Regions from separate parts of the Lysinibacillus sp. JK80 genome, predicted to be linked through region 1. Evidence: predicted binding sites of a transcription regulator. Region 1 holds the regulator's gene; each other region holds the start of a gene.
The links. Region 1 encodes LexA, which represses DNA repair genes until DNA is damaged. Its sites were predicted from a motif close to CGAACATATGTTCG; they were not measured.
Positions count from the first base shown of each region.

Region 1 (10,713 bases):
GGGTGAAAAAATGACAGCATATTCAATCGTCGAATTATTAACACGTGCATTTGAAGAGAAAGCATCTGATCTTCATTTAACAAAAGGTATTCCACCAGTATATCGTATCCATGGGCAGCTGGAGCAATATGGCACAGTCCCACTTGAAACAGAGGATTTGAAGGCAATGGTAAAGGTCATTCTCCCTGTCCATAAACAACAGGAATTTGAGGATAAGGGAGAAACGGACTTTAACTTTTCATTGCCTGGGAAATGTCGATTCCGTGTCAATGCATACCATCAGCGAAATGAAGTGACGATTGCGGCTCGTTTAATTGAGGCTAAAATTCCTTCTATTGAAGCACTCAATATGCCACAGGTGTTATATAAGCTTGCGGAAAAACCACAAGGCTTAATTTTAGTAACTGGCCCAACAGGCTCAGGGAAATCAACTACCTTGGCAGCAATGATAGATCATATCAATGAAACTAGATCTAAACATATTATTACGTTAGAGGATCCAATTGAATATTTGCATACACATAAGAAGTCTGTCATCAATCAACGGGAGATTGGTGTCGATACAATGAGCTTTGCCAATGGTTTACGAGCATCGTTGCGTCAGGACCCAGATATTATTTTAGTTGGGGAGATGCGAGATTATGAAACCATTTCAACGGCTATTACGGCTGCTGAAACAGGGCATTTAGTCATGGCTACACTTCATACAAGTAGTGCACCAACGACGATCGACCGTATTATCGATGTATTTCCACCGCATCAGCAGAGTCAAATTCGTGTGCAGCTTGCGAATGTACTACAAGGTATTGTTTCTCAGCGTTTATTTGTACGTAAGGATGTAAAAGGGCGTATTGCTGCGACAGAAATTTTAGTACAGGCACCTGCTATTTCAAATTTAATTCGTAACGAAAAAATTCACCAAATTCCAAGTGTGATGCAGACAAGTAAAGCATTAGGTATGCACACATTGGAGTATTCCATGCAACACCTAATTACGACAGGTAAAATTTCTCTAGAGGATGCAAGACCATATATGAACGCTGGTGATTATAGTTGACGATATTTCGTTATAGTGGTCGTACCAAAACAGGAGCACCTAAAAAGGGCATTATCGAGGCACCGAATAAAAAGGTAGCCATGGAAAAGCTTCGAGCACAAGGAATTAATGCACGAGAACTTCAGGAGTCAAATAGCATTTTACATAAAGATATTGCTTTTGGGACAAAAGTAAAGCACCAGGAATTTGTTATTTATTGTCGACAATATGCGACATTAATTCGTGCTGGCGTTCCCGTCGTTGAAGCGACCCATATTTTGGGCGAGCAAACACGGAGTAAACCACTAAAGCGAGCATTGATGCAGGTTGAAGAGGATATTCGAAATGGTATGGCATTTTCAGATGCAGCAGGCAAACACCCAAAAGTGTTCCCATTGCTATTTGTTAATATGATGCGTGCTGGTGAGGCTACAGGGAACGTCGACGATACATTAGATCGTCTTGCAAGCACACTAGAGAAGCAATACAACATTAAGAAAAAAATTCAATCTGCCATGACCTATCCAGCAATTTTATCGCTTTTAACACTAGTGGTTGGTATGTTTTTAATGGTGTTCATTGTGCCAACCTTTATGGATGCATTTAAGGAAATGAATTTGGAAATGCCGTTAATAACGGTCATTGTAGTGGGTATTAGTGATTGGCTCATTCAGTTTTGGTACCTTGTAATTTTAGGGCTATTGGTATTAGTAGTGGGCCTACACTATTTCTATAAAAATAATAAAGAGTTTCATTATGCCGTCAATGTATTTTTACTGCGTATGCCAATCTTTGGACAGCTATTGAAAAAGGATATTATCGCGAGAATGACAAGAACCTTGTCAACACTCTTTAGCAGCTCCGTACCAATCTTACAAGCCTTAACAATTGTCGAAAAGGTTGGTGGTAATCCGGTAATGGGTAAAGTAGTACTGGAAGCGCGCGATAATTTAGAAAAGGGTGGCACATTATCAGAGCCACTTGAAAAAAGCTGGCTCTTTCCACCACTCGTTACACAAATGACCTCAATTGGTGAGAAAACAGGCTCCTTGGACTACATGCTTGAAAAGATCGCTGATTTTTATGAAGAGGAAGTAAACCGTGCTGTCGATACCATGAAGTCACTCATTGAGCCTTTAATGATTGTGGTACTGGCTCTAGTTGTAGGAGTCATCGTTGCGGCTATATTCTTACCAATGTTCCAACTATATGAAAATATGTAATGTTTACAATATTGATATGGATGCCCTTTTGTTCCGCTTAATGGGAAATATCTACTTAGATTTGCTAACAAAAGGAAGCGGCAAGTAGGTATCTTCATGGTTAAGTATTAAAGGAGAGACTGGACATGGAAATTAGGGTAAAGAACGAAAAGGGCTTGACATTAGTCGAGTTATTGGCAGTCATTGTTATTCTAGCTATCGTTGCTGCCATTGCAATTCCAGCAATAAGTAATGTCATTGATAATTCACGTTATAAGGCATTAAAGGCAGATGCCATCAATGTTATTCATGCCGCACAGTTTTATTTTATGGAGCATCCAACCGCTGATCAATGGCAAATCGTCGAAGTGGAAAAATTAGTATCCGACGGGTATCTAGACAGTGCCGGTAAAATATTAGAGGCAGATAAAGAAGGTCAGAGTGCCAATGTCCAATTTATCGAAGGCACCTACTACTTCAATGCGCATGCGATTTATTACAGCAATGGAAAATATATTAATTTTGATAATGCCACCTTACAGCATATTGCAGACGATATTCGTAAGGGCAGCAAGGGAACTGGTGGCAAATGTATTGGGCGAGATTGTGCAGCTTCGCCATAATGTTCAGAAGCGCGTGTACACACACTTCATATAAAACTATTAAGGAGGATTTCATTATGTTAAAAAAATGGAAAAATAAAAAACTATTGAAAAATGAGAAAGGTTTAACATTAGTTGAACTATTAGCTGTAATTGTTATCCTAGCAATTATCGCAGCAATCGCTGTACCTGCAATTGGTAATATTATTAATAAGTCGAAGGACCGTGCGATTTTAGCAGAAGCATCAAATATTCTAGCGGGGGCTAAGATTGCTTATATTGATGGATCTTGTAAAGCTGAAGAAAATGTATGTAATGATACTGAACTAAAACCTTTCGTAGATGGAATTAAGTTAGATAGTGGTACAAAGGTTACTTATAAAGATGAAGTATGGTCTATTAATTACCCTAAATTTAGTAATATGAAAACTGATCTTAAATTAACAAGTACTGAAGTAACTGAAGAAGAGCTAAATAAAGCATTAACAAGCGCAGGAGAAAAACCTGCGTCTACTTCAGAAACTCCAAAGCAATAATCAGTCCTCCCAACCCACTCAGAAGCGCAAGAAAATTTGCGTTTCTGGCTGGGAAATGGATGACTAATTGAAAAAATCATTTATACTGAGTAGGATAAGGAGGTCTTTTCACATGTTTAAGAGAAAAAGAAAGTCGCATGTTTCGATTGAACTGAAGGATTATGTGCTGCGTGCGATTGTGGCGAAAGGACCAGAGCCTAATCAGTGGCAGGGCTATGAATACCCTTTAGCAGCTGGAATCGTTGAAAATGGAACTATTATCGATGAGGTAGCTCTTTTTGAGGTGATTAAAGAGCAAGTAATGAAATGGACAGGGAAAAAACAGGCTGTTCGTATGTTTGTCCCTGATACGACGGTTCTATTAAAAAACTTTGAGCACCCTAAAGATGTAAAGCCTCAGGAATTAAGAGGATATGCTGAAATGGAATTGGGACATTCTATTCATTTACCATTTCAAGACCCTTTAATTGATGTGTATGATGCAGATGCCGAGGATGGCAAGGCTATCTTATTTGCTGCGCCTTCTGAAGAGATTACGAAACTAGTAGGGATGCTGTTAGATGTTTCATTAGAACCCGAAGCTGCCGATATTCGTGCGCTTTGTAATATACGCTTATTAGAGCACATGTCCTTATTAATGCCTAATAAAACATATTTAATTGCAGAATGGTCGATTAATGAACTCTCTATCAGTATTTTTTCCAATGGCCAAGTGGAGTTTTTGCGCTATCAAACCATTGAAGTAGATATGACGCAATGGCTGGGAAAGAAAGAGAATGAGTTTAGCTATCAATTTATTTATAATGGCGAATCAGAGAATTATCAAATGGTCGTAATGGATCAGGTTTTAGAGATTGATCGGATGATGAATTTCTTTAAGTTTTCTTTACATAAAGGTGAAAAAACAGTGGATGAAATTATCATGCTTGGCGATAACCCACTATTGAAATCAATTGGGAACTTACTCGCTTCTAATTTAGAACCACCACTAAGGGTTGTCGATGGGAAAAAAATTGAGAAATCGTTTCCTCGCTTTAAGCGAGAATTTTCAACGTTGCTTGGCTTAGCTTTGAAGGAGGTTCGTTAATGGTTCCAGATATAAACCTCTTACCACAACTTGAAAAAAGAACAACCTCTCCCAAGCTTTTTTATAGCTTGGTGATTGTCATTGTGGGACTTATTGTAGCTTATTTACTTTTTTTATTTTTTACATCCAAAAGTGAATTGTCACGATTGACTGCAGAGGAACAGGCATTAACAACACAGCTTGATCAATTGCAGCAAGAGCTAGACGCACGACAAAATGTCGATCAGGGTTCGTTGGAAGAGTCAGTAACTTTTATTCAAAGCGTTTCTTATCCTGTAACACCGTTAATTGATGAAACAAAAACTTTATTACCAACTCATTCCTATTTACGTAGCTATGTTTTTGGAGAGAACTCGGTGAATATTGAAGTGGATTTTGAAACGATGACAGATATATCGAAATATGTGGAGCGACTTTTAATGAGTAGCTATTTTACAGATGCTCAAATTAACACTGTCTCAAACTTTGAAATAGAGCTAGGTGAACAAAGGGTGTTAACACCCCAACAAAAATTTAAAGAAGTACCGCGATATTCAGTGTCCATTACAGCGACAATCGATTTTATGTATTTAGCTGGAGGACGACGCTCATGAATAAATTAACGAGTAGTAAAAATTCATCTATGATCTTGTTACTGGCGCTGATAGCTGCTATTTTATTTGCGCTGTATTATTATTTGCTTTCACCAAAATTGGATGAAGTGAATGAAAAAGAGAGTAATGTATTGCAGGTGCAGCAAGAATTAGCTAGTGTCAAAGAACAACTAGCACAATTAGACAAAGAGCAGGGACAACCTACTATCAATATATTAGCCTTAAGACAAAAGCTACCTGCAACAAGAGCCGTTGAAAAGATTATTCTTGATTTAGCTGAGATTGAAGAGGTGACAGGAACTCGTATACTGTCTTTAACTGTTCAAGGTGAGGACGGCACTGTGACACCTTCAGATGTATCGAATGATCTTAATATGTTGGAGCAGGCTGAAGCAGAGGTCAATGGTGATCAGGAGAACAAGGAGACTACTACACCGATTGCATCTCTTTCGAAGGACTCTTTACCAACTAATTTAAAGCTTGTTACTTTTATATTAGAGGTGGGTGCGCTTGATTTTAATTCTCTTGAAAGCTTTTTACAGGAGGTTGAACAATTAGAGCGTGTCATGAAAACCGATAAGATTGAATTTAAATTGCCTGGAGAGCAGGCACAGCTTGAGAAAGATGCAGATCTTACGTTAAAGGCAACAGTGCAAGTGACAACGTTCTATTACGAAGAACAACAATAACTTTATTGATAGGCGCACCATACTGCATTTGTATGGGCGCCTATTGGTTTAGGAGGACATAAAATTGGAAATGGCTTATACGATCTTTATTTTTTTATTTGGACTTGTCTTTGGCTCTTTTTATAATGTAGTTGGCTTACGTGTACCACAGAAGGAGTCGATTGTACATCCTCCTTCACATTGTCCAAAATGTCAGAGACGACTGACGGCGCTTGATTTAGTACCAGTTTTGTCTTATGTATTTTTAGGAGGAAAATGTCGTGGTTGTGGCAATAAAATTTCTTGGGTTTACCCAGTCATAGAATTAATGACAGGTGTATTATTTGCCTTTGCTTATTGGCAGCTAGGCTGGGGCATAGAATTGATAGTAGCACTCTTTTTTATCTCCTTATTAGTTATTATCGTTGTATCAGATTTAGCCTATATGCTAATTCCAGATAAGGTGTTAGTATTCTTTTTACCTTTGCTAGCTATTGGACGAGTGCTGTCACCATTAACACCGTGGTGGGACTCTCTAGTGGGTGCTGTGGTTGGTTTTGGCATATTATATATCATTGCTGTGCTATCAAACGGTGGCATGGGTGGAGGCGATATTAAATTATTCTTTTTAATTGGTCTCGTTCTGGGTACGATTGATACACTGTTAACGCTATTTTTAGCTGCAGTTATTGGTATGATTGTCGGGATTACCATGTTATCGAAAAACAAACAGGGGAGAAAAACACCCATTCCGTTTGGGCCATCTATTGCATTGGCCGCAGTTATTGTTTATTTCTATGGCGATGTATTAATTAATTGGTATCTAGGCTTTTGGTAATTGTGCAATTTTCAAGAATTTGGAGGGAAGCAAGTGAAACCGATTATTGGTATTACAGCCTTTGTTGAGGATGATTTATCCTCTCGATTAAATGCTGCTTACAGTAAAAGCATCATTGAAGCAGGTGGAATTCCACTGATTATTCCAATTGGAGTAGAAGAAGAGGCAGCCCAGATTTTAGCCCTTACAGACGGTTTATTATTATCAGGTGGTCATGATGTGCACCCATTTCTATTCGGGGCTGAGCCTTCATTAAAGCTTGGAAAAATTCATCCAGCGCGAGATACGATTGAGTTAGCATTGATTGAAGCCGCATTCCAACGTAAGATGCCTATTTTCGGGATCTGTCGAGGAATTCAAATACTAAATGTTGCATTAGGTGGTACCTTATATCAGGATATTGATAGTGATCACTTTAGTACCAAGTTACTCCAACATATGCAGCAATCAGGTCGAGCTGTAGCTACCCATTCTGTACAGGTTATTGCTGACAATCTATTAGCGACTATCGTTGAACAAGAGAAAATAGCAGTGAATTCATTTCATCATCAAGCGGTGAATGTTTTAGCAGAAAAATTAAAAGTAGCGGCAAAATCTAACGACGGTATTATCGAAGCGGTAGTTCATGAGGAGATGCCATTTTGCTTAGCTGTTCAGTGGCATCCTGAGGAACTAGCCATAGCAGGAGATGAGAGTGCTCAAAAGCTATTTTCAGCCTTTATTGAAGCGAGCTTAAAATTTAAGAAGGAAGCTTAGAAGAGGCATTGTACAAAGAATCCAATCATATGTGGATTCTTTTTTTGCGTAAAAAAGAGGATACATGCTCTTAGAAGGAACATAATCCTCAAAATCTGCTTTAATCGTTAATGTACACGTCTGTAAAGACCTACAACTTGTCCTAAAATAGAAACTTGATCGACTATAATTGGTTCCATAGAAGAATTTTCAGGCTGTAAACGGAAATGGTTTTTCTCTTTAAAGAAACGTTTTACAGTTGCTTCATCCTCAGCTGTCATAGCTACAACAATATCCCCATTATTAGCTGTTGCCTTTTGTTTTACAATGACTAAATCTCCATCTAAAATCCCAGCTTCAATCATTGATTCCCCCATGATTTCTAGCATGAACAATTGATCTTCACTTGTGCCATACGTATCGGGTAATGGGAAGTATTCTTCAATATTTTCAATTGCTGTAATTGGAGAACCAGCTGTAACCTTCCCGACAAGTGGGACATGGATCACCTGTTGTTTTTGAATGGATTCTTCAGGCTCTAAAATTTCAATTGCGCGTGGCTTTGTTGGATCTCGACGAATAAAGCCTTTTTGTTCTAATCGAGCTAAATGTCCATGAACAGTTGAACTGGAAGCAAGTCCAACTGCTTCACCAATTTCACGTACTGATGGTGGATATCCTTTAGCTCGTACCTCTTCCTTAATGAAAGCTAAAATGTCCTCTTGTCTTTTCGAAACTTTTTTCATGAGTGCTCACCTCTTTTTTCTAAAATCATTCTTCTTATTTGATAGTATAACAGAATGCGAACATGTATGCAAACATAGGTTCGAAAAGTGTTTGACAAAAACGTTTGTTCGCTTTATTATGGGAACATACATTCCGAACAAACATTCTTAAAAAGGGGTAATGATTATGACATGGTTTAAGAAAAACACACATATCTCAATTTTAATAGGAGCTTGTTTATTATTTGCAGCATACCTTTACATTACTGATCCAGGAAAAGTTAGTTACGCAGAAATTCAAATCGAACATGGGGATAGCTTGTGGTCGTTAGCCGAGCAATATCGTGGTAAAATGAGTACTGATGATTGGATAAAGCTTGTAAAAACTGAAAATGAACTAGCAGATATTAAAATTGTAGCGGGAAAATCTCTAGTTATTCCTGTAGTGAGTGATCAAGCCAGTCCCATCAATACTATCGAAATTGCGAGAAATGAACAATGATAAATAATCAACTATCGGCTGTTGTCTATTGTCGCGTAAGTACTGAAAAAGAAACACAAAGCTCCTCATTAGAGCGCCAGCAGGAAGAGTTGCTGCGCTATGCTAAAGAGCAAGGCTATGCGGTGAAGGGCGTGTTTAAAGATCAACATAGTGGCTATGATGTAGAACGTGAAGGCTTGCTAGAAATGCTTGATTTTATAAAAGATAAGAACATTAATGCTCTTTTTGTCCAAGATGAAACTCGTTTAGGACGAGGCAATGCAAGGATGGCTGTATTACATTTATTACAAAAGTCAGCAACTGATGTTTTTTCTATGCGTGATGCAGGCCCAGTCCAATTAAATGAAATGGATACGATGCTGCTTGAAATTTTAGCGATTGTAGAGGAATATCAGCGTAGAATCCATAATGCTAAAATTCGACGAGGTATGCGACGTGCTGTAGAAAACGGTTATCGTCCAGAAAATAATTTATCGAATCGAGGTAATCCGCAGGGGCAGGAGCGAAAAGATCTACCTGTAGAGGAAATTGTGAAACTACGCAAACGTGGATTTACCTTTGAAGAAATTTCTATAACGCTTAGAGGGTTAGGCTTTGAGGTAAGTAAGGCGACAGTACATCGTCGTTTCCAAGAGCACCAAGAAAGATTAGCAGGAAAATAATATTCCTGCTAATTTTTTTTTTGTAAAAAACTACTGAAGGGAAGAAAAGCTTTCGATGATAACATGATTTGGCAGTTGGAAAGGGTGCTCTTTATTTATTCGGTCATAAAACATGATGCCATTTAAATGATCGATTTCATGCTGTACAACGATGGCCCCGTAGCCCTGTAACTGTACAATAATTTCATGTCCATCGATGTCGTAAGCTTTGACTTTAATTCTCTCATATCTCGGTACAAAACCAGGGACAGGTCGATTTACAGATAGACAGCCTTCTCCTTCCGGTAGATAAATCATATTAAGGGAATGACTCATTATTTTAGGGTTAATCAGCATTATTTCTTGGTCATCAAAGAGTACAGCAAACATTCGTTTATCTACGCCAATTTGATTAGCAGAGAGTCCACTTCCAGGGCGAAGCTTATATTTTTTTGCTAGCGTTGGATTTTGGCTATTTTTCAGATATTGTAGCATGGCTAGGAGGGTATTTCGGTCCTTATTGGTCACGGGTATCGACACTTCTTGAGTTTGTTTTCTTAAAATTGCTGAGTGTTCTTTCACGAAGTCCTTCATTGTAATCATATAATTTGGGTGAAATTTAGTCATAGATAAATACCTCATCAATACGGCTATTAAGAACCTTAGCAATCTTAAAAGCTAATTCAAGGGTCGGATCATATTTATCATTTTCAATACTATTAATGGTCTGTCTCACAACTCCACATTCTTTTGCAAGCGCAGCTTGTGTTATGCCTAATTTTTTTCTTAAAATTTTGATGATGTTCTTCAGAAAGATCCCTCCATTTTGTCCAAAGTATTAGACATATATCGTAAGATAAGAATTAAAAAATGTCCAACTAATTGGACATTTTTTGGTGTGAAAAACAAAACAGTCAATTGAAGGGGAGAAATTGATTTCCGGTGCAGGCTGCTTGCTTTCCTGTGGCACGCTGACGGAACGGAAATCACCCCACAGCCTTGTTAAAAGTTCTCATTCTACTAATGACATCATCTTTTTTCAATAACATGAAATGCCCGATTAATTGGACATTTGGATTTTAAGTCATCACTTAATACCAATTTTCATCAAAATTTAGCTTTAACGCATGCCCGAAACAAATACCGAAAGGAATAAAACCTCTTCCTCTTGCTGTAATGATATTTCCATCTTGTACCACTAGTTCATCTGAATAGTTATGAAGTTCAAAGCATCCTAACTGCTCCATGCCATCTAAAGGTAGTCCTACTGTATATTTTTTGTTCTTTAAGACCCCTGCTTTTGCTAATAGGTAAGGGGAGCTAGAAATACTTGCAATCATTCCTCCTTTTGCAGATAGAAGACGAATGAAGTCTATTAAGCTCTCTTCAAGTTGTAATGTAGAAATATCCATACAGCCTGGTAATAGTAGACTATCAATATCGTCAAGCTCTACCTCATTCACGGATAAATCAGCTATACAATTTAAACCAGATTCTCCTCTGATAGGTTTGGTATTCGATCCAAGTGTGATGATGGGTTTACCGCCT
Region 1 covers NZ_CP058997.1:1,828,369-1,839,081, reverse strand. Annotated here, with positions in the region: gene HXV90_RS09755 (type IV pilus twitching motility protein PilT) at 11-1,057, shown strand; gene HXV90_RS09750 (type II secretion system F family protein) at 1,054-2,259, shown strand; gene HXV90_RS09745 (prepilin-type N-terminal cleavage/methylation domain-containing protein) at 2,385-2,861, shown strand; gene HXV90_RS09740 (prepilin-type N-terminal cleavage/methylation domain-containing protein) at 2,918-3,376, shown strand; gene pilM (type IV pilus biogenesis protein PilM) at 3,489-4,463, shown strand; gene HXV90_RS09730 (PilN domain-containing protein) at 4,463-5,056, shown strand; gene HXV90_RS09725 (hypothetical protein) at 5,053-5,745, shown strand; gene HXV90_RS09720 (prepilin peptidase) at 5,810-6,562, shown strand; gene HXV90_RS09715 (gamma-glutamyl-gamma-aminobutyrate hydrolase family protein) at 6,596-7,318, shown strand; gene lexA (transcriptional repressor LexA) at 7,426-8,043, opposite strand; gene yneA (cell division suppressor protein YneA) at 8,210-8,524, shown strand; gene HXV90_RS09700 (YneB family resolvase-like protein) at 8,521-9,186, shown strand; gene def (peptide deformylase) at 9,217-9,792, opposite strand; gene HXV90_RS09690 (helix-turn-helix transcriptional regulator) at 9,785-9,976, opposite strand; gene HXV90_RS09685 (DJ-1/PfpI family protein) at 10,257-10,713, opposite strand, start outside.

Region 2 (10,713 bases), 1.3 Mb from region 1:
AATTTTGTCATGGAATATGCCTCAGTCTTACAAATGCTTGGACGTGAGCGGGCCATTGTCGTCTCAGGACCACAAGGCTTAGACGAGGCTTCATTAGCAGGTCAAAATACATTGGTTTTAGTAGATAAAGGAGATCTAATTCCCTTTTCCCTAACCGCAGAAGATGTCGGTCTTCAAATGGCCCCTTTAAAGGCCATCCGTGGTGGCAATGCAGATGAAAATGCGGTGATTATGCAAAAAATATTGGCTGGCGAACGGAGTCCTTATTTAGATACAGTAGTATTAAATGCTGGCATCGGCTTATTTGGCTATGGTCAAGCGGAAACCATCAAAGAGGGTGTTGCTATGGCAAAGGAAAGTATTTTTAGCGGTAGAGCACAACAAAAATTAGAGGCGGTTGTAACATATAGCATGCAAATTAAAGAAGTGGAGGTAGGGTAATGAATATACTCAATAAAATATTACTGCAAAAAAAGATTGAGGTAGGTGCTTTATTAGAGCAGCCAGATCCTTTAGCAAACTTTACAGAAACGCCACGTCGCTCGTTCATTGAATCATTGTGTCAAGCTCATACACTGCAAGTCATCGCGGAAATGAAGCGTGCTTCCCCTTCAAAAGGGTTAATAGCTGGCGGAGCAGACCCAGTTTCTCAAGCAAAAGTCTATGCACTAGCAGGAGCAGCAGCTATTTCGGTCTTAACAGACAAGGAATTTTTTAAAGGCTCCTTTGAAGATTTAGCAGCAGTTGCTGCTGCTGTAGATACCCCACTTCTTTGTAAGGATTTTATGATTGATCGAGTGCAGATTCGATTTGCCAAGGCGGCAGGTGCATCCATTATTTTATTAATTGTGGCAGCCTTAACAGACGATGCCTTACGTGATTTATATAGCTATGCAACGGGCTTAGGCCTAGAGGTTTTAGTGGAAGTACACGATTGTGAAGAGCTTGAACGCGCTCTTGCGGTAGATGCAAAGTTAATTGGCGTTAATAATCGTGATTTACGTACCTTTGAAGTAAGCCTAGAGCGCACCAGAGAAATTGCTAATGTGTTTCCATTTGATGAGAATCGAGTATTAATTAGTGAGAGTGGCATATGGACGCAGGACGATGCGAAGCTAGTAGCCTCGATGGGGGCTAGTGGTGTCCTAGTAGGTGAAGCTTTAATGAGGAGTGGAGATGCGGGGCAAGCACTACGAGATTTGCAAGTAAGTAAAGAGGGGGCATCGGTATGACAAAGGTCAAAATTTGTGGTCTACAGGAGCAAGAACATGTCAAAACAGCTGTTCATGCTGGTGCAGATGCTATAGGGTTTGTTTTTGCACCGAGTAAACGTCGTGTATCCATTGAGCAAGCCCAACAGTTAGCGAAGCATGTACCACAAGGCGTTTTAAAAATAGGTGTCTTTGTGAATCCAACGTCAGCCGAATTAAAGGAAGCAGTAGAGCGAGTGCCCTTAGATTATGTGCAATATCATGGGGAGGAAACGCCAGCATTTATTCAGGAGCAAGGTTATCCCGCCATAAAGGCATTATCGATACGAGAAAAAGAGGATGTTCAAGCGGCTGCCAACTATCAGGTAGATTATTACTTATTTGACGCGCCTGGTACAGAGTTTAAAGGCGGGAGTGGTCACACTTTTGATTGGACACTCCTTGAGCAAGTAGGGATTCCCAAAGAAAAATTACTATTAGCGGGTGGTCTCAATGTAGACAATATTGAAGCGGCTATTACGGATGTAGGGCCTTTTATGGTGGATGTTTCAAGTGGTGTAGAAACAGATGGAAGCAAGGATTCTACCAAAATACAAGCTTTTTTACAGGCAGTAAAGAGGGGGAGCAGATGATGGGAATATCAATAGCAAATAGTGTACCGACAAAAGAAGGGCGTTTTGGACAATTTGGTGGTCGGTTTGTGCCCGAAACATTAATGACAGCCTTGCTTGAATTAGAAGCTGCTTATGAGCAAGCATTACTAGACCCTGCATTTACAGAGGAGCTGTCCTATTATTTAGAAGACTATGTTGGCCGCGAAACACCGCTCTATTACGCAGAAAATTTAACGAAGGCGCTAGATGGAGCAAAGGTTTATTTAAAGCGTGAAGATTTAAACCATACAGGTGCACATAAAATTAATAATGCGATTGGGCAAGCACTTCTAGCCAAACGCATGGGTAAAAAGAAAATCGTTGCTGAAACAGGAGCTGGTCAGCATGGTGTGGCAACAGCTACTGCATGTGCATTATTAAATCTAGAATGTGTTGTTTTTATGGGAGCAGAAGATATAAAACGTCAGCAGTTAAATGTCTTTCGTATGGAGTTGCTTGGCACAAAGGTTCAATCGGTGGAAAGTGGTTCTAAAACATTAAAGGATGCTGTGAACGCTGCCCTACGTTACTGGGTGACAAATGTTGAGGATACACATTATATTTTAGGCTCTGCCTTAGGTCCTCACCCATTCCCAAAAATTGTTCGGGACTTTCAGCGTGTCATTGGAGTAGAAACAAGAAGGCAAATCGTGCAAAAAGAGGGGCGTTTACCTGATGCAGTTGTTGCCTGTATTGGAGGTGGCAGTAATGCAATCGGTATGTTTCACCCATTCGTTGATGATGAATCAGTTGCCTTATACGGTGTTGAAGCAGCAGGAAGTGGTCTTGAAACTGGGAAGCATGCTGCGGCCATCGCAGATGGAAAATTAGGTGTATTACATGGCGCCTACATGTATTTATTACAGGATGAAAACGGCTTTGTTCAAGAAGCACATTCTATTTCAGCTGGGTTAGATTATCCAGGGAAAGGACCAGAGCATTGTTATTTACATGATATTGGTCGAGCTCAATTTGACTCCATCACAGATGCTGAAGCACTGGAGGCACTAAAATTATTAAGCCGAACAGAAGGGATACTGCCTGCACTTGAAAGTTCTCATGCTATTGCTTATACGGCAAAACTTGCAAAGACCATGGCAAAAGATCAGATCATTGTTGTGTGCTTATCTGGCCGAGGAGATAAAGATGTTCACACAGTTCGAGCAGCACTAGGAGGGGATGTAAAATGACAACTTTACAGCAAGCGATCGATCAGGCAAAAGCTGAAGGCCATAAAGCTTTTATACCTTATATCATGGCAGGTGACGGAGGGCTAGAGACCATTAAGCCAACTATTTTAAAACTGCAACAATTAGAGGTAACAGCTATTGAAGTAGGGATTCCTTTTACAGATCCTGTTGCCGATGGTCCAACAATCGAACGAGCAGGAGAACGTGCACTCAAAGCTGGTGTGACATTAAGAAACGTGTTGCAAACACTCGCTTCATTTAGAGATGAAATAACAGTGCCTCTCGTAGTCATGACTTATTTCAATCCAGTATTAGCATATGGCTTAAAGTCTTTTGCGCAAGCCTGTGTAGCTGGAGGAGTTAAGGGATTAATTGTACCAGATGTCCCTTTGGAAGAGAGCGAGTTGTTACGTGATGCATTAAATCCATATGGCATTGATGTGGTACAGCTTATCTCATTGACAAGCCCTCCAGAGCGTATAGCACGCATCGCAGCAGCTAGTCAGGGTTTTGTTTATGCAGTGACCGTTAATGGGATCACAGGAGCAAGATCGCGTTTTGCCGATAATTTAGAACAGCATTTTGCAAGCTTACGTCAAGCAAGTCCAATCCCTGTGCTTGCAGGCTTTGGTATTTCAACACCTGAGCAAGTGAAAAAGATGGGGGCTTTGGGAGATGGTGTAATTGTCGGTAGTGCCATTGTGACGGCATTGCATCAAGGAGATTTGGCAACGGTGGAAGCATTAGTAGCCGCCTCGAAAGGTATGTTAGAAAAGTCTACTCTTTAGAAGAGTAGGCTTTTTTGATGATGAAAGAAATGGAAAAGTGACCGAATAGAAATTAAAAATCGATGGATAAAACTATCAATCTAACGGATAGTGCGCAACCTATAGAAATTCGGTATAATAGCTTTCGTAAGGAAGTGAGCAGATGATTCTATCGAAAAAAAGATGGCAGGTGGAGCGTCCTGACGCGACACTTGTACAAGCATTACAAAATGACTTACAACTTTCTGCGATTGCAGCAAAAATTTTAGCAGCACGAGGCTGCGAAACAACGGCTGAGGCAGAAAGCTTATTAAATATGACTGAGGCAAATATCCATGACCCATTTCTTATGCATGGTATGGCTGAAGCGGTAGCACGGATTGAACAAGCACTAGAAAATGGTGAGAAAATTTTAGTGTATGGTGATTATGATGCGGATGGTGTGACAAGCACAACCGTTATGTTACATGTTTTACTAGATCTTGGAGCAGACGTCTCCTTTAAAATTCCGAATCGTTTTATCCATGGCTATGGTCCGCATGAAGCCCTATTTCGGGAGGCCTATGAAGATGGTGTACAGTTAATCCTTACAGTGGATAATGGTATATCTGGTATTGAGCCTATTCGAGTAGCAAAGGAGCTTGGTATGGATGTCATTGTGACAGATCACCATGAGCCAGGTGAGGAGCTACCACCAGCAGATATTATTCTTCATCCCCGAATACCAGAAGGGCAATATCCATTTGGCGAGCTAGCAGGAGTAGGGGTAGCCTTTAAGCTGGCACATGCTCTTTATGGTGAACTACCAAGCCATCTAATAGAATTTGTGGCGATTGGCACTGTAGCAGATTTGGTTCCGTTGGTGGATGAAAATCGCTATCTCGTGAAGAGGGGCATACAAGAAATGCGTCGTTCCCTTAGTCCATGGGTACAAGCGATGTGTGACATAGCCAGTACAGAGCAGACGAAAATTACAGAAGAAACGATTGGCTTTTATTTTGGTCCACGATTGAATGCTGTTGGTCGTCTAGGTGAAGCAGCTCCTGGTGTCGAATTATTAATGGCGGAGGATAATGCTAAAGCAACCGCATTGGCAAAAAAGCTAAATGCCTGCAATACCGAGCGCAAAGATATTGTGAAAAGTATTACAGATGAAGCCATCGCACTGATTGAAGCAGATGAAAAAATCGGCAATTCCTTAGTTCTTGTTGTTGCTGGCGAGGGCTGGAACGCAGGTGTTGTAGGAATTGTAGCCTCACGTCTCGTTGAACTGTATTACCGTCCAACGATTGTGCTGTCACTCGATCCCGAAAAGGGCATAGCAAAAGGTTCTGCTCGAAGTATTGAAGGTTTTCATCTATATAATGAACTAGCTAAAAATCGAGATATTTTACCGCATTTTGGTGGACATCCTATGGCTGCAGGTATGACCCTATCATTAGAGCATGTGGATGAACTACGTACTCGCTTAGATGCTCAGGCAAGAGCCTGTTTAACAGAGGAGCAATTAACACCTGTAGTGCATATTGATATACCGCTCAGCATAGACGAAATTTCAGCGGATGCTATTGAGGAAATTTCAACACTAGGACCATTTGGCACAGATTTCCCTAAGCCTGTGTATGTGCTAGAGGATGTAGAAATCGCCTCCATGCGTAAAATTGGAGCGGGCGAGAATCATATTAAAATGGAAATAACAAACGGCTATGATAAATTGGATAGTGTTGGTTTTAACAAAGGGCATTTACATGATGAATTAACGTATGGCATCAAAGTTTCCTTTATAGGCGATTTGCAAATTAACGAATGGCAGGGACGTAAAAAAGCCCAATTTATGATCGAGGATGTCCAAACTACAGAATGGCAGTTATTTGATATTCGTGGTATCCGTCAAACAGCTCGATGGCTGAATACGGTACCGAAGGACGTGGCCCGGTTTATCGCCTTTCGTCCAGAAACGATGACCTATTATCAATCATTAATCGGTGCACCTATTACACTGGTTGACCCAGCCCTTTCAAATATTGAACAAAGTGATTACATCGTGCTCTTAGACTTGCCACACAATGTTCAAAAGCTAGAGGACGTTTTACAGAAGACAGCCCCTTCACGTATTTATGCTCATTTTTATATGCCTGACTCGCAATACTTCAGTGGTCTACCTACTCGTGAGCAATTTGCTTGGTATTATAAGTTCTTGAAAAATCGACCAGCCTTTCCGCTTGATATGCATATCGCAGATTTAGCGAAGCATACGGGGTGGCCATTAGATACACTAAAATTTATGACACAGGTGTTTTTTGAGCTTGATTTTGTTAAAATGGAGAGTGGACTGACGACTGTCAACGTGAATGCTCCAAAACAAGCACTAACAGAGGCACCGTCTTACAAACAACGTTCAGAACAGATTGAAATGGAGCAAAAGCTTGTCTATGCTCCTTATATAGAATTAAAACAATGGTTTGATGAACGTTTAACATCAGCGGACGAATAACGTTTCGTAGGAGGAGCAATAACATGGATTTAAAGCAATACGTTACAACGGTTGAAAATTGGCCGAAAGAGGGCATTACCTTCAGAGATATTACAACAATTATGGATAATGGTCCTGCATACAAATATGCAACAGACCAAATCGTAGAATATGCAAAAGAAGTGGGCGCTGAAATTATTGTTGGCCCTGAGGCACGTGGTTTTATTATCGGTTGTCCAGTTGCCTATGCACTTGAAATTGGCTTTGCCCCTGTTCGTAAACCTGGTAAATTACCACGTGAGGTAATTAGTGCAGACTACGGTCTTGAATATGGTAAAGATACGTTAACAATGCATCATGATGCAATTAAGCCTGGTCAAAAAGTTTTAATCTGTGATGATTTACTAGCGACTGGTGGTACAGTTGAAGCAACGGTTCGTTTAGTAGAACAATTAGGTGGTCAGGTAGTAGGCTGTGCATTCCTGATTGAACTTCTAGAATTAAATGGTCGCGAAAAGCTTGGCGATTTAAATATTAAAACACTTATTCAATATTAAGAGCATGGCAAAAAGCGCCCTATACTGTGGGCGCTTTTTTTATACTTCGTCATAGGCTTGAATAATTTTTTGCATTGTTCGCAAGGTATCGTAGAAATCTGCGTATTTTTCGGTTCCAATATCCTCGATAATTCTATCTTGAATGCCTTGCCAAATAGGTGCTGCTTCATGCAGTTTTTCTAAACCTTTTTCAGTGAGCGTTATTTTTTTGGTACGAGCATCATTGGTATCTCGCTTTAACTCAACATAGCCATGTTGCTTTAATAGATTAATATTACGTGTTATAGTGGTTTGATCCAGTTGTAAAATTTCACCTAAACGGCTGATTGAGACAGCTTGTTGAAGGTCAATATGTGCAAGCATTGAATATTGTGTAACTTTTAAACCTGTAGGCTGTAGCAGCTTATCATATAATTGTGTGACTACCCTTGTTTTTTTTCTAAGGTTAGCACAAACACAAATTTGTGTATAATCAATATTTTTAAGTTGATTCTTCATCGACAGTACTCCTTTAAGGGGATTCTACTAATTATAAGTATACACCCAATAACTAGAAATTACTTCTTGACAGCTTTATGAACGATTACTATGATTATACATGTATATACATATAAATGAAATAAGTAGACTTAAACATGTATATACATGTTTTGTAGTCTATCAAAGAAAAGAAGGTGTTGAGGTGAAGCGTGTTCATTATAGTTGGTTTATTTTAATCGTCACATTTTTCTCGATAATTGTCGCAGGAATTACAATGTCATCATCTGGCGTGTTTATCGACCCTCTTGAAAAAGAATTTCACTGGGATCGTTCAACCATTGCTTTAGCTTTTGCTGTAAGTTTGTTTTTATATGGCATATCTGGACCATTTATGGCTGCGTTGCTTGAAGTCATTGGCCTAAAGAAAATGATGCTAGGTGCTATGGCAACTTTAGTATTAGGAATGACTTTAACATTTTTGATGAGTGAATCCTGGCAGCTAATCGTTATTTGGGGGGGCATTATTGGTCTTGGAGCAAGTCTTTTTTTAACTGTCCTTAGTCCATATGTTGCGAATCATTGGTTTGTAAAACGCAGAGGATTAGCGGTTGGTATTTTAACGGCAAGTACAGCCACGGGCCAGTTAATTTTATTACCAGTTCTAGCTATCATTATTGAACACTATTCTTGGCGATGGGCTATCACATTAATGCTACTCCTTAGTATCATAATGTTTTTCATGATTGCGCTTTTTATAAAAAATAGACCTCAGGATATGGGGTTAACTCCTTATGGACAAGAGGAGGCTATAGAGGAACAACAAATACAGCAAAAGAAGAATCCAATAGCTATGGCTTTTAAAGGTTTATTTGAGGCGATTAAGGTTAAAGCATTTTGGCTCTTAGCAGGTAGCTTTTTTATTTGTGGGCTATCGACAAGCGGATTAATTGGTACTCATTTTGTTTCTTATTGTATTAGCTTTGGCGTTCCTTTAGTCACTGCCGCATCATTCCTTTCTTTTATGGGCATTTTTAATTTATTAGGTACAACTGCGTCTGGCTGGTTATCTGATCGCTTCGATAATCGGTGGTTATTGTTTTGGTATTACCTGTTAAGAGGCGCATCTCTATTATTGCTCCCTTATGCACTTGCACAAGGATCATTTGTTTTATTAACGATTTTCACGATCTTTTACGGACTAGATTGGATTGCTACAGTGCCACCAACCATCAGTATTACACGACAAATTTTTGGTATGCAAAAAAGCAGTATTATCTATGGGTGGATATTTGCTTCACATCAAGCAGGAGCGGCGGTTGCAGCGTATGGTGGAGGGTTAATTTATAAATTTTTTAACTCTTATACATGGGCTTTTTTTCTTGCAGGAATGTTTTGTGCAATGGCCAGTTTATTCGTCATCATTGTTAAAAAACAAACACCTCAGCAAGCATAAACAAAAAAAGTTGAACCTCAGTAAGATGAAGTTCAACTTTTTTAATAAAGAATCTTTTGACATAACGCAAACAAAAGTTTATAATATAAACAAATATAATAAAAGGTGATGCTATGAATGAAAGAGAACAGGCGGTGCTTGCTTTAATTCGCCAGAATCCGTTTATGTCTCAGCAAGAAATGGCAGATGTAATGAATCTGTCGCGTCCTGTGCTTGCTAATTTAGTGTCTAGTTTAACGAAGCAAGGAAAAATTGTAGGTCGTGCTTATATATTACCCGAAGAAAATGAAATTATTTGCATCGGTGGCGCTAATTTAGACCGCAAATTCCATGTCAAGGGCAATGTTCAATTTGGAACATCTAACCCTGCCAGTTCTTCCTTTAGTGTAGGTGGCGTTGGTCGAAATATTGCTGAAAACTTAGGCAGATTAAACCACCAAGTGACGTTACTGACAACGGCAGGTAAGGATGCTGATTGGCAAGTGATCCAAGAGGCTTCGGAATCCTTTATGAATCTACGTTATGTAGAGCAGCTTGCAGAGGCTTCTACAGGTTCTTATACTGCCATCATGGATGAACAAGGTGAGCTAGCACTAGCTGTAGCAAATATGGAAGTTTACGACCTTCTGTTACCGAGCTTGTTGAAAAAACATGAAACAATGCTTGTAAACGCAGGCTGTTTTATTTTGGATTTAAACTGTCCAAAAGAAACAGTGGCGTATATCCAGCAAGTAGCCCTTGCTCGTGATATTCCACTTGTTATTGTGCCAGTATCTTCGCCAAAAATGAATCGACTACCTGAAACATTACAAGGCGTAACTTGGTTTATTTGTAACACAGATGAAGCGGAAACGATTGTTGGACATAAAATTGAAAACGCTACCCATTATGAAAAAGCTTTACAACAGCTCCTACAATTAGGTGCGGAGCATGTCATTATCACGGCTGGTAGCAAGGGCGTTTATGCAGCATCTACAACGATTGCCCCTTGTCATGTTGCCGCTAAAGTGATTGACAAAATTGAAGATGTAACAGGAGCAGGAGATGCCTTTGTTAGCGCTGTTATTCACAGTTGGCTGACTGGACAATCTTTTGAGACATGTATTGATGCTGGATTAACCAATGCAAAAAATACATTGGCATCTCCTTATACAGTAAGACCTGAATTATCAGTAGATTTGTTGAAAAATGAAATGGAGGAATAACAACATGAAAGAATTCATCGTATTATCAGAAGAAGTAAAAGCAGGACAAGCAAAAGGTCTACCAATCGTTGCGTTAGAATCAACAATTATTTCACACGGTATGCCATACCCACAAAACGTGCAAACTGCGCGTGAAGTTGAGCAAATTATTCGCGAGAATGGTGCAGTCCCAGCAACAATTGCATTAATTGATGGAAAAATTAAAATTGGTCTATCAGATGAAGAACTAGAAATGTTCGGTAATGCTCAAGGTGTTGCAAAAGCTTCACGTCGTGACTTAGGCTACTTACTAGCAACGAAAAAATTAGGTGCTACAACAGTTGCAGCGACAATGATCTGTGCAGAGCTTGCAGGTATTGAAATCTTTGTTACAGGTGGTATTGGTGGTGTACACCGTGGTGCGGAAACAACAATGGATGTCTCTGCTGATTTAGAAGAATTAGCACAAACAAATGTTGCCGTTATCTGTGCGGGTGCAAAATCTATTTTAGACATCGGTCTTACATTAGAATATCTTGAAACAAAAGGTGTGCCAGTGGTTGGTTATGGTACGAATGAATTACCAGCATTCTACACACGTCAAAGTGGATTTGATGTAAACTTCCAATTAGATACGCCAGAAGAAATTGCAGCAATGCTATCTGCGAAATGGCAATTAGGCTTAAAAGGTGGCGCTGTCATCGCAAATCCAATTCCTGAGTCTGAAGCATTAGAGCATGCATTT
Region 2 covers NZ_CP058997.1:3,144,481-3,155,193, reverse strand. Annotated here, with positions in the region: gene trpD (anthranilate phosphoribosyltransferase) at 1-441, shown strand, start outside; gene trpC (indole-3-glycerol phosphate synthase TrpC) at 441-1,232, shown strand; gene HXV90_RS15855 (phosphoribosylanthranilate isomerase) at 1,229-1,843, shown strand; gene trpB (tryptophan synthase subunit beta) at 1,843-3,054, shown strand; gene trpA (tryptophan synthase subunit alpha) at 3,051-3,842, shown strand; gene recJ (single-stranded-DNA-specific exonuclease RecJ) at 3,985-6,315, shown strand; gene HXV90_RS15835 (adenine phosphoribosyltransferase) at 6,339-6,851, shown strand; gene HXV90_RS15830 (MarR family winged helix-turn-helix transcriptional regulator) at 6,891-7,349, opposite strand; gene HXV90_RS15825 (MFS transporter) at 7,534-8,784, shown strand; gene HXV90_RS15820 (carbohydrate kinase) at 8,898-9,989, shown strand; gene HXV90_RS15815 (pseudouridine-5'-phosphate glycosidase) at 9,994-10,713, shown strand, end outside.
Region 2: a site for LexA is predicted at 8,852-8,865, ahead of HXV90_RS15820 (carbohydrate kinase). Genes of this name have one in related genera too.

Region 3 (10,713 bases), 520 kb from region 1:
GTGCATAAAGTAAACGTAGGTAATCATAGATTTCCGTTACCGTACCGACAGTAGATCGTGGGTTACGACTTGTCGTTTTTTGGTCAATGGAAATAGCAGGCGATAAACCTTCTATCGCATCGACATCTGGCTTATCCATTTGTCCAAGAAATTGACGGGCATAGGCGGAAAGGGACTCAACGTAACGACGCTGGCCCTCCGCATAAATTGTGTCAAATGCTAGAGAAGACTTTCCAGAGCCCGATAATCCTGTTAAAACGACTAATTGGTCACGTGGAATTGTGACATTAATATTTTTTAAATTATGAGCACGTGCACCTTGCACGACGATTTCAGTATTTTTCACAAGTCATTCACCCTTCTACCTTCAATTCAAATATTGTATCTCGTAACTCAGCCGCACGTTCAAAGTCAAGCGCTTTTGCTGCTTCCTTCATTTCGACTTCTAGAGAAGCCAAGAGCTGTTCTCTTTCCGCCTTTGTCAGCTTTTTGCCTTTTGTTGCCTTTGTTACATAGGATTCCTCTTCTTCTGCTACTTGTGTTGCACGAATCACATCTGGGATTTTCTTAATGATCGTTTGAGGTGTTATGCCATGCTCCTCGTTATAAGCCATTTGTAACGCACGACGACGTTGCGTTTCATCAATCGCCTTTTTCATCGAGTCTGTTATATGATCCGCATACATAATGACATGACCATTCGCGTTACGAGCAGCACGACCAATGGTTTGAATCAATGAACGCTCTGAACGTAAAAATCCTTCTTTATCAGCATCTAAAATTGCCACAAGGGACACCTCAGGGATATCAAGACCTTCACGCAATAGATTAATACCTATTAGCACATCATACGTTCCTTTGCGTAGCTCACGGATAATTTCAATACGTTCTAGTGTCTTAATTTCTGAATGTAAGTATTCTACTTTTAAGCCCATTTCCTTCAGGTAAGCCGTTAAATCCTCAGACATTTTCTTCGTTAGCGTTGTCACTAAAACTCGCTCATCACGCGCAATTCGATCTTGTATTTCATCAATTAAATTATCAATTTGACCTTCAATAGGACGTACATCAATTAATGGATCTAATAATCCAGTTGGACGGATAATTTGCTCTACCATTTCTGGTGTATGCTCCAGTTCATAAGGACCTGGTGTGGCTGATACATAGATCGCTTGATGTACGCGGTTTTCATACTCTTCAAAACGTAATGGACGGTTATCTAGAGCAGATGGCAATCGGAAGCCATGTTCTACGAGCACTCCTTTACGTGCTTGGTCACCATTGTACATTCCTCGAACCTGTGGAAGTGTTACGTGACTTTCATCAACCACAAGTAAAAAGTCTTCGGGGAAATAATCTAACAAAGTATATGGAGTAGCACCTGCTTCACGCAATGTTAAATGACGTGAATAGTTTTCAATCCCAGAGCAAAAGCCCATTTCACGCATCATCTCTAAATCATAGCGTGTACGCTGTTCTAAACGCTGTGCCTCTAGTAATTTATCTTCTGCACGTAATAATGCAAGTCGTTCCTCTAATTCTTTTTCAATGTTTTCAATCGCTTTACGCATTTTCTCTTCTCGTGTAACGAAGTGAGATGCAGGGAAAATAGCAACATGCTCTCGATCCGATAAAATCTCTCCCGTTAGTGCATCTACCTCACGTATGCGATCGATTTCATCCCCAAAAAATTCCACACGAATACAATGCTCATCACGAGAGGCTGGGAAGATTTCCACTACATCTCCACGTACCCGAAATGTTCCGCGAGTAAAACTAACATCATTTCGCTCATACTGAACGTCTACAAGCTTGCGCAGTAGCTGATTACGTTCAATTTCCATACCCGTACGAATGGAAACAACCATTTCTCGATATTCTTCGGGAGAACCTAAACCATAAATGCAGGACACGGATGCAATAATAATGACATCCTCACGCTCAAACAATGCAGAAGTAGCAGAGTGACGCAGCTTATCAATTTCATCGTTAATGCTAGAGTCTTTTTCTATATAGGTATCTGTCTGCGGTACATAAGCTTCTGGTTGGTAGTAATCATAGTAGCTGACAAAATATTCAACGGCGTTATTTGGGAAGAACTCTTTAAATTCACTATACAACTGGCCAGCTAACGTTTTATTGTGTGCCATGATTAGTGTTGGTTTTTTGACTTGCTGGATGACATTCGAAATGGTAAACGTCTTACCTGTTCCAGTAGCACCAAGCAATGTTTGATGACGTTTGCCTGCTTTCACACCCTCCACTAATTCCGCAATGGCCTGTGGCTGATCCCCGTTAGGCTGATATGGCGCTTGTAAATCAAATGTTTGCACTCATGTCCCCGTCCTTTCTTCCAATTTGTACATATATTTTAGCATAGCAATATTAAAATTTCGAACATTTAACGAACGAATGTTTGTAAATTTTTTTTTCATCTCTAAAATTTTTATTACATAACAATACAGTCAATTTAACTTGTTACTCTTATAATAGCCGTTTTATTAGGTTTTCAAGCTTCATCGATGGATGGGATTTCCTGTTTTGCTTTATGTGCAGCTCACACTCTCTCAGGAGCCGGGCTATGTACTTTTAGAGCGACTCTCACTTTTTTATAAACAGCGTCTCAAACTTTTTAAATGACTTTCCCCATTCTATAAGCAAGATCACTTCTTCTAACCAAAACATACAATCTTCACATCCTCTGCAAATATTTTCAAAAGCAAAAAAATCCCACTCTCCAATAGATATGGAGAGCGGGTTCGTCAACATGATTCATCTTCTGTTTGGTGTAAGGAAGTTAGTTCGGATGCGTATTGATAAAATGCGTTTTCATCTTTTTCATCGAGTGCTCTATCTATCAGAACCATGAGCTGCTCTTGCCGATGCATACGCTGGATACGATTTAAAAATAAATCTAAATAAATCTCGTTTAATAATTTCTCTGCCTCATCAACTTTTTTCGACTGACCAACGGCTTTCAGAAAATCTGTATACGAATAATATTTATCCAACGATCCCACCTCGATCCTTTTCTAAATTATATGAAAATTGAATTTAAAAAGCAATGCTTACGATTCGAAAATATCTTGGATTAGCTATTAATCATTTTATATTTAGAGCAAATTCTCTAGGCATTTCGTGCTTTTCTGAACGATTTTCAACTATTTCATTTAATTTAAGAAAGTCATATTCTGTTTTACACTACCGTTATCACTAGAAAAAAGGAGGCACTCCCTATATGACAACTAACTTTGTAAACGGCTACTTAATTTCATTCAATACTTATTTGCTGCAACCTATTCAGCATGACTCCAAAGTCTTCACGCATGTGATTGATAAGCATAATGAGCTGATTGTTACACGCAAACCGATGCATGTCCTTCGAAAATCCTGTCTCTCATTAGGATCAACTTATGAAGCCGCAAAACAATCGGCTAAACGTTTTTTCGGCAATCAACACAAGCTACCAATCGTCGTGGCCTTTGATTATGGTTATCCCTGTATTTTTCTGCCAACTTATTCACCCAGCTCCATTCACAATATATGGATAGGGCTTCATGCAATTATTAATATTACACCTAGTGAATTGGGGTGTATTGTAACGTTAAAAAATGATAAACAAATCGAACTACCTATTCGTTATGCTTCCATTAGTAAACAATTTCTTAACGCATCTATGCTGTATAAATATTACATGAATGAACGAAAACAGCTGAGCCAAGATGCACCCTATCATCCACCCTTTTAACAAAAATTCCCCAAGAGCATCTCACTCTTGGGGAATCTGGGTATTAATTTATTTTTGAACGTAAATAGGCATTAATAAATGGATCTAAGTCGCCATCCATCACAGCACCCACATTACCTGTTTCTTCATTTGTACGATGATCCTTCACCATCGAGTATGGGTGGAAGACATACGAACGAATTTGGGAGCCCCAGCCTATTTCTTTTTGCTCACCGCGTATTTCATCTAATTGTGCCTGCTGTTTATCAAGTTCTAGTTGATATAGCTTCCCTTTTAACATCGTCATCGCTTTTTCACGGTTTTTAATCTGGGAGCGCTCAGCTTGACATTGTACGATCGTACCAGTAGGAATATGCGTAATACGGACTGCAGAATCTGTCGTATTAATATGCTGACCACCTGCACCTGTTGCACGATACGTATCAATTTTTAAATCCTCTGTACGAATATCGATTTCTATATTGTCGTCAAACTCTGGCATAACATCACAGGAAACGAAGGACGTATGACGGCGGCCAGACGAATCGAATGGAGAAATACGTACTAGACGATGCACACCCTTTTCCGCTTGTAAATAACCGAAAGCATTGTGACCTTTAATCGACAATGTTACAGATTTAATCCCAGCTTCATCTCCTGGTAGATAGTCCACTGTTTCCACTTTAAATCCTCGCTTCTCAGCCCATCGTGTATACATACGTAATAGCATTGAACCCCAGTCCTGTGACTCCGTACCACCAGCACCAGGATGCAGCTCTAAAATGGCATTGTTTTGATCGTATGGGCCACTTAGCAGTAATTGAAGCTCAAAATCAGCCATCTTTTGTTGGAATTCTGCTAGTTCTTTGCCTAGTTCTTCTTGTAATTCTTCGTCTGGTTCTTCACGCAAAAGTTCCAGTGTCATATCTAAATTTTCATGTGTTTCCACTAAATCTTTATATTCATTGACAATAGCTTTTAAGCCATTTCCTTCATTGATAATCACCTGAGCACCTTGCTGATCATCCCAAAAGCCTGGCTCTAGCATCATTTCATCTAGCTCCTGAATACGTGCCTCTTTGTTCTCTAAGTCAAAGAGACCCCCTAAAGTCCGCCAATTTTTTGGCTGTAGTGTCTAACACATTGCGTACATCTGCTAATTCAATCATCGTTAAATCCTCCGAACGTTAGTCATGGAGCTAACACTTTATTCATAAAGCTCCGTATCTTTTTATTATAACGTTTTTAGAAACGAAAACATACTATCTAGCAGATGTTTTGTGGAATTAAGTCAACTATCCTGCGTCTCGTCCTCAAACATATTCTTGGCAAGACGTTGAAATACTTTCACACGGTCATACTGAACAAGTAAATATTTTGTTCGTTTCTCTAGTCTATATTTTAATAAAAAAGCTCTTTGAATCCGAGACTCTAACGCATTGACACTGACATCCACAATAAATTCCTTGCCATTCATAAAAGTAACCTTTGTCCTCTTTTTATCCACAGCGACATAGTCATCTATATGATGAACTGCGAACCAGATACAGTCAGGGTGTAAAGGAGACCTACTAGGAAACCATAAAATATTACAACGTTCGTGCACGACGATAGGATTTTTATTAAGCTTGCCTAGGATCATTTTCGAACCATCGAACGCTCCTCTTAAACTAGAACCAAAATAACGCAGATTAAAGTCCAATAATTTCGTTGGTGGTAACGTAGATATATACTCATTATTTTTCTCATACACCTGCGTACATAAATTTCCAAAGGAATCATACACAGGCATATACATCATTGTTTCACTATTCATAATATCTTTTTTATGCATCTATAGTCCCCCTTTATACATTTTATGTTGCTTCCAGTCAAAATAAAAAGGAATATACAAATATGCGTACATTCCCGCTATTTTCAATGAGTAAGATTGCTTGAAAATTCCGATCCTCCTTAAGACTTAGTATCACCATCAAAAATTCAGGATAATAATAGGATAAATAACTTGTACTATATACCTATTATTACAGCTATTGTATACCCATATTTTTCAATTGTCTATAAATTCTGACTTTTTATACTAAAATTTCTTCATTTTTAAGTAATTTTAAAAAGAAAAAATCATTTCAACACGTAGTTAAAATGATTTTTTCACCTAGATATTATTGAGCTGTGCCATGACAGTTTTTAAATTTCTTGCCGCTACCACATGGACATAAATCATTACGGCCAATGTTTTCAGCTTTACGTACTGGTTGCTTTTTCGGCGAAGCGCCACCTTCTTCTTTTGGATTAACAGCCTGCCCCTTTGCCACCTCTTCACGCTCCAGATTATTGCGGATTTCTGCTTTCATCGCATATTTCGCAACATCCTCGCGAATAGAGGCTACCATATCCTCAAACATCGCAAAGCCTTCTTGTTGATATTCACGAAGTGGATCGTTTTGACCATAAGCACGCAGATGGATACCTTGACGTAGTTGATCCATTGCATCAATATGATCAATCCATTTTGTATCGATTGATCGTAATAAAATAACCTTTTCAAACTCACGCATACGCTCTGGTGTCAGTTCTGCCTCTTTTTCATCATAACGAACATGAACAGCATCAGAGATTAGCTGATTAATATCTTCAGCAGACTTGCCTTGGAAATCAGATACTTTAAGTTGACCTTCCTCTAAAAGATTAGCCGCTACAAAGTCTTCAATAGCCTTTAGGTTCCAATCCTTCTGTTCACCTTGAGTATACAGGCTAACAACATTATCAATTGTTTCTTGAATCATAGACTCAACAAGCACACGCATATTTTCTGTTTCTAGTACATCATAACGCTCTTTATAAATAATCTCACGTTGCTGACGTAGTACATCGTCATATTGTAATAAGCGTTTACGCGCATCAAAGTTATTACCCTCGACACGTTTCTGCGCTGATTCTACAGCTCTCGACACAACTTTAGATTGCAATGGCTGGGAATCATCCATACCTAAGCGCATCATCATCGACTTCATATTATCAGAGCCAAAACGACGCATTAAATCATCCTCTAAGGATAGGTAGAATTGTGTAACCCCTGGATTCCCTTGACGACCAGAACGTCCACGAAGCTGATTATCAATACGACGTGATTCATGTCGCTCTGTACCGATTACCGCTAAACCGCCAATTTCGAGTACTCCTTCGCCAGGTTTAATATCGGTACCACGTCCAGCCATGTTAGTTGCAATTGTCACTGCACCCTTTGTACCAGCGTTCGCAATGATTTCAGCTTCACGTTCATGATTTTTCGCATTTAATACATTATGAGGAATTTTATGTTTATCCAATAGTTTAGAAATAATCTCAGACGTTTCAATAGCAACTGTACCAACAAGAACAGGTTGACCAGCTCTATGACGCTCTGCGATATCAGCAGCAACTGCTTTATATTTCCCTTCCATCGTTGCAAAAATCAAGTCAGCACGATCATCACGAGCAATCGGTTTATTCGTCGGAATAGCGACAACATTCATATTGTAAATATTACGGAATTCCTCTTCCTCTGTTTTCGCTGTACCTGTCATCCCTGCAAGCTTTTGATACATACGGAAGTAGTTTTGGAAGGTAATTGTCGCCATTGTCATCGATTCATTTTGAATCTCAACGCCTTCTTTAGCCTCAATCGCTTGGTGTAAGCCATCAGAATAACGACGACCCTTCATCAAACGACCAGTAAAGCCATCAACGATCACAATTTCGCCATCCTGCACAACATAATCGACATCATTATGCATACTAACATGCGCCTTTAATGATTGATTGATCGCATGATTTAAACGAACATGTGTCAAATCAAATAGATTATCGATGCCAAATGCTTTTTCTGCCTTTTCCACACCTGCATCTGTTAACGTAACACCTTTTGTGGACTCTTCATACGTATAGTCTGTCTCTGCATTTAACATACGCACAAACGCATTAGACTGTTTATAAAGCTGTGCTGATTTCCCAGCTTGACCCGAAATAATTAATGGCGTACGAGCTTCATCAATTAAGATCGAGTCCACCTCATCAATGACAGCATAGTGCAATGGACGTTGTACACGTTCCTCTTTGTAAAGCACCATGTTATCACGTAAGTAGTCAAATCCTAGCTCATTGTTTGTACTATACGTAATATCTGCCTCATAAGCAGTACGTTTTTCATCTTTTGAAAGGCTATTTAAATTAAGCCCAACAGATAAGCCTAAGAAATTATAAAGTTGTCCCATTTCAGCAGCATCACGACTCGCTAGGTATTCGTTGACTGTTACAACATGTACACCTTTACCAGTGATGGCATTTAAATAAACAGCCATTGTCGCTGTTAAAGTTTTACCTTCCCCGGTTTTCATCTCCGCAATATTCCCCTCATCAAGAGCGGCTGCCCCCATGATTTGAACGCGGAATGGGTACATTTCTAATACACGTTTTGCCGCTTCTCGACAAACAGCAAACGCTTCGGCACGAATCGACTCTAAATGCTCACCCTCAGCATAGCGCTTTTTAAATTCATCTGTTTTCGCTTGTAGTTGATCATCTGAAAGCTGTTCCATTTGAGAAGCGAAACGCTCAACTTGGTCAGCGATTTTTTCTAATTTTTTTAGCTCACGTTTATTGAAATCAAATAATTTATTTAATAGGTTTGCCATGAATGTTTTTCACTTCCTATATAGATTCAACTTTCATTTTACCATTGTGTAACAGTTTCATGCAAACTGTCACCTCGGCTACATATGATTGTCATACCAAAAAAAGGCCCTCGCCATCGCGAGAGCCTTCGTCATCATGAAGTTTTAAGTTGTTTCAATTAAGCCATATTTTCCATCTTTACGTTTATATACAATATTTGTGCCGTTCGATTCAGCATCTGTAAAGACATAGAAATCATGTCCAAGCATATTCATTTGTAGAACTGCCTCTTCTTGATCCATAGGTTTTAAATCAAATTGCTTTGTACGAACAATTGAGTATTCTTCTTCCTCTGACACAGCATCAGCGGCTGCTTGAGTAGTAGCAAAATAAAGGCCTGCACCTTCACGCTCGCGGAATTTACGGTTTACTTTTGTTTTATGCTTGCGGATCTGACGCTCTAATTTATCAACAATTAGATCAACAGCAGCATACATATCATTATGACGCTCTTCAGCACGAAGAGTTAGATTCTTCATTGGAATAGTAACTTCCACTTTAGTTTGTTTGTCATTGTAAACCTTTAAATTGACATTAGCGTTGGCATTAACATCTTCGTTAAAATAGCGTTCAACTTTATCGATTTTGTTCTCAACATACTCTCGAATAGCTGGAGTTACCTCAATATTTTCACCACGAATGTTAAAGTTTAACATGTAAACTCCTCCTTTATAACTGCTATACTATCTATTTCTACACAAGTGTGTGAAATTCCTCTAAAATCATTCTTTTTTTTACAAAAATTTTTATAAATTATTATTTTGTTTTTTCGCTTCTGCTGCTTCCTTTTTTCGTCGAAGCTTTAGTTCTTCAACAATCAAATCTTCCACGGGTCCTTGATTATTGAAATAGATGCCATATTGCTTGCCACTCCCAAATGGACGACTCCAAATCACTTCTCCATAAGCGCGAACTTCTTGTGTATCAAGCACAAAATGGATATCTAATGGAGGAGGGGTTATACCTAAATCCACTTCCGTAAACATCTTTAATCCACGTGGGCTTATATCCAACAAGTCAGCCATAGCCGTTTGTCCATGATTAACCTTCCCATTCTCATAAATAGCAAAAGTTATTTGAATAGGCTCCTTAAATTTAAATCGGAAACCTTCTTGACGCTTAAAAATCATATTCCCACCCCAGTACTCTTTTAAACATGTTTATTGCTTTGATTATGCCATGATGCCCAACTAACAGCCACAGGGAATAAGTAACATATTTTACCGTTGAATAGCCTAATTTATGACTATTTCATGATAATATCGATTTAACAAAAAAGAGACCATCACTTTCGATGGTCTCTAATTGTGTCTAAATTTGTCCGCTGTTTCCCTGACCAAATTGCTGTTGTCGATTAATGCGAATAACTTCCTTCCACGTATCGCGAAACTCCGTCACCAATCCTTCCACTTCTTCAATAATGGCTACATCATCTAGCATATTGGCTTCCATTAAACGTTGGTTCATATATTCATATAATGCTAACATATTTTTAGAAATAGCATAATCCATGTTTAATGTCACTATTAACTCTTGAATAATAGCTTGCGCTTTTTGAATATTGGTATTTTTAGCTTGAATCTTTTTTTCTCGAGTAGCTATCTTAGCCAGATGTAAAAACTTCAAGCAACCATTATAGAGCATCAGTGTTAGTTCTCCGGGAGAAGCAGTAGAAACAGTATTTTGTTTATAGGCATTTTGCGCCGATAAATTAGCTGACATAAAAGGTCAACCCCTTTTTTAGAATATATTGACATTTATTTTTTCGAATATTACCATATATAATATATATCACAAAGCTCTCCCATCAAATTTCTACTTTTTTGAGAAAAGTCGTAATATATAAATTCGTAAACATTGATTTGTACAATTTGCACTTATACCTATCTATATACATCAATTTCCTTATCTAAAGAATCAGTGATTATATGATTTTGGTTATCTAAATGTTATTTGTGATTATTCAATAGTAAGTCACATCACATCTTTAAATTTACTAATTTTTTTTATCATAATACATCCCATCCATTACTCGCACACTAGCAAAAGGATTATAATATTGAGATTCATTTTTTTTAGCTTTTTGTAGATTTGTTAAATCCTTCTTAATGGAATTTATTACAATCTCCAATCTTTCTTTAATTCCATTATCTAATTCTAGTAATTTACAATGAATACGATTTTGCTTGTCAAAGCGAAAACCACCTTCTTGTACTAACATATCTATAATAATTTTACGTTGATCCAGAAGCTCATGTATATGTGCAATATAT
Region 3 covers NZ_CP058997.1:2,343,533-2,354,245, forward strand. Annotated here, with positions in the region: gene uvrA (excinuclease ABC subunit UvrA) at 1-346, opposite strand, end outside; gene uvrB (excinuclease ABC subunit UvrB) at 354-2,333, opposite strand; gene HXV90_RS12120 (IDEAL domain-containing protein) at 2,763-3,011, opposite strand; gene HXV90_RS12125 (competence protein ComK) at 3,239-3,748, shown strand; one part of gene prfB (peptide chain release factor 2) at 3,792-4,820, opposite strand; one part of gene prfB (peptide chain release factor 2) at 4,822-4,896, opposite strand; gene HXV90_RS12135 (competence protein ComK) at 5,019-5,561, opposite strand; gene secA (preprotein translocase subunit SecA) at 5,890-8,400, opposite strand; gene hpf (ribosome hibernation-promoting factor, HPF/YfiA family) at 8,545-9,096, opposite strand; gene HXV90_RS12150 (PilZ domain-containing protein) at 9,187-9,570, opposite strand; gene fliS (flagellar export chaperone FliS) at 9,752-10,162, opposite strand; gene HXV90_RS12160 (flagellar protein FliT) at 10,437-10,713, opposite strand, start outside.
Region 3: a site for LexA is predicted at 2,406-2,419, ahead of uvrB (excinuclease ABC subunit UvrB). Genes of this name have one in related genera too.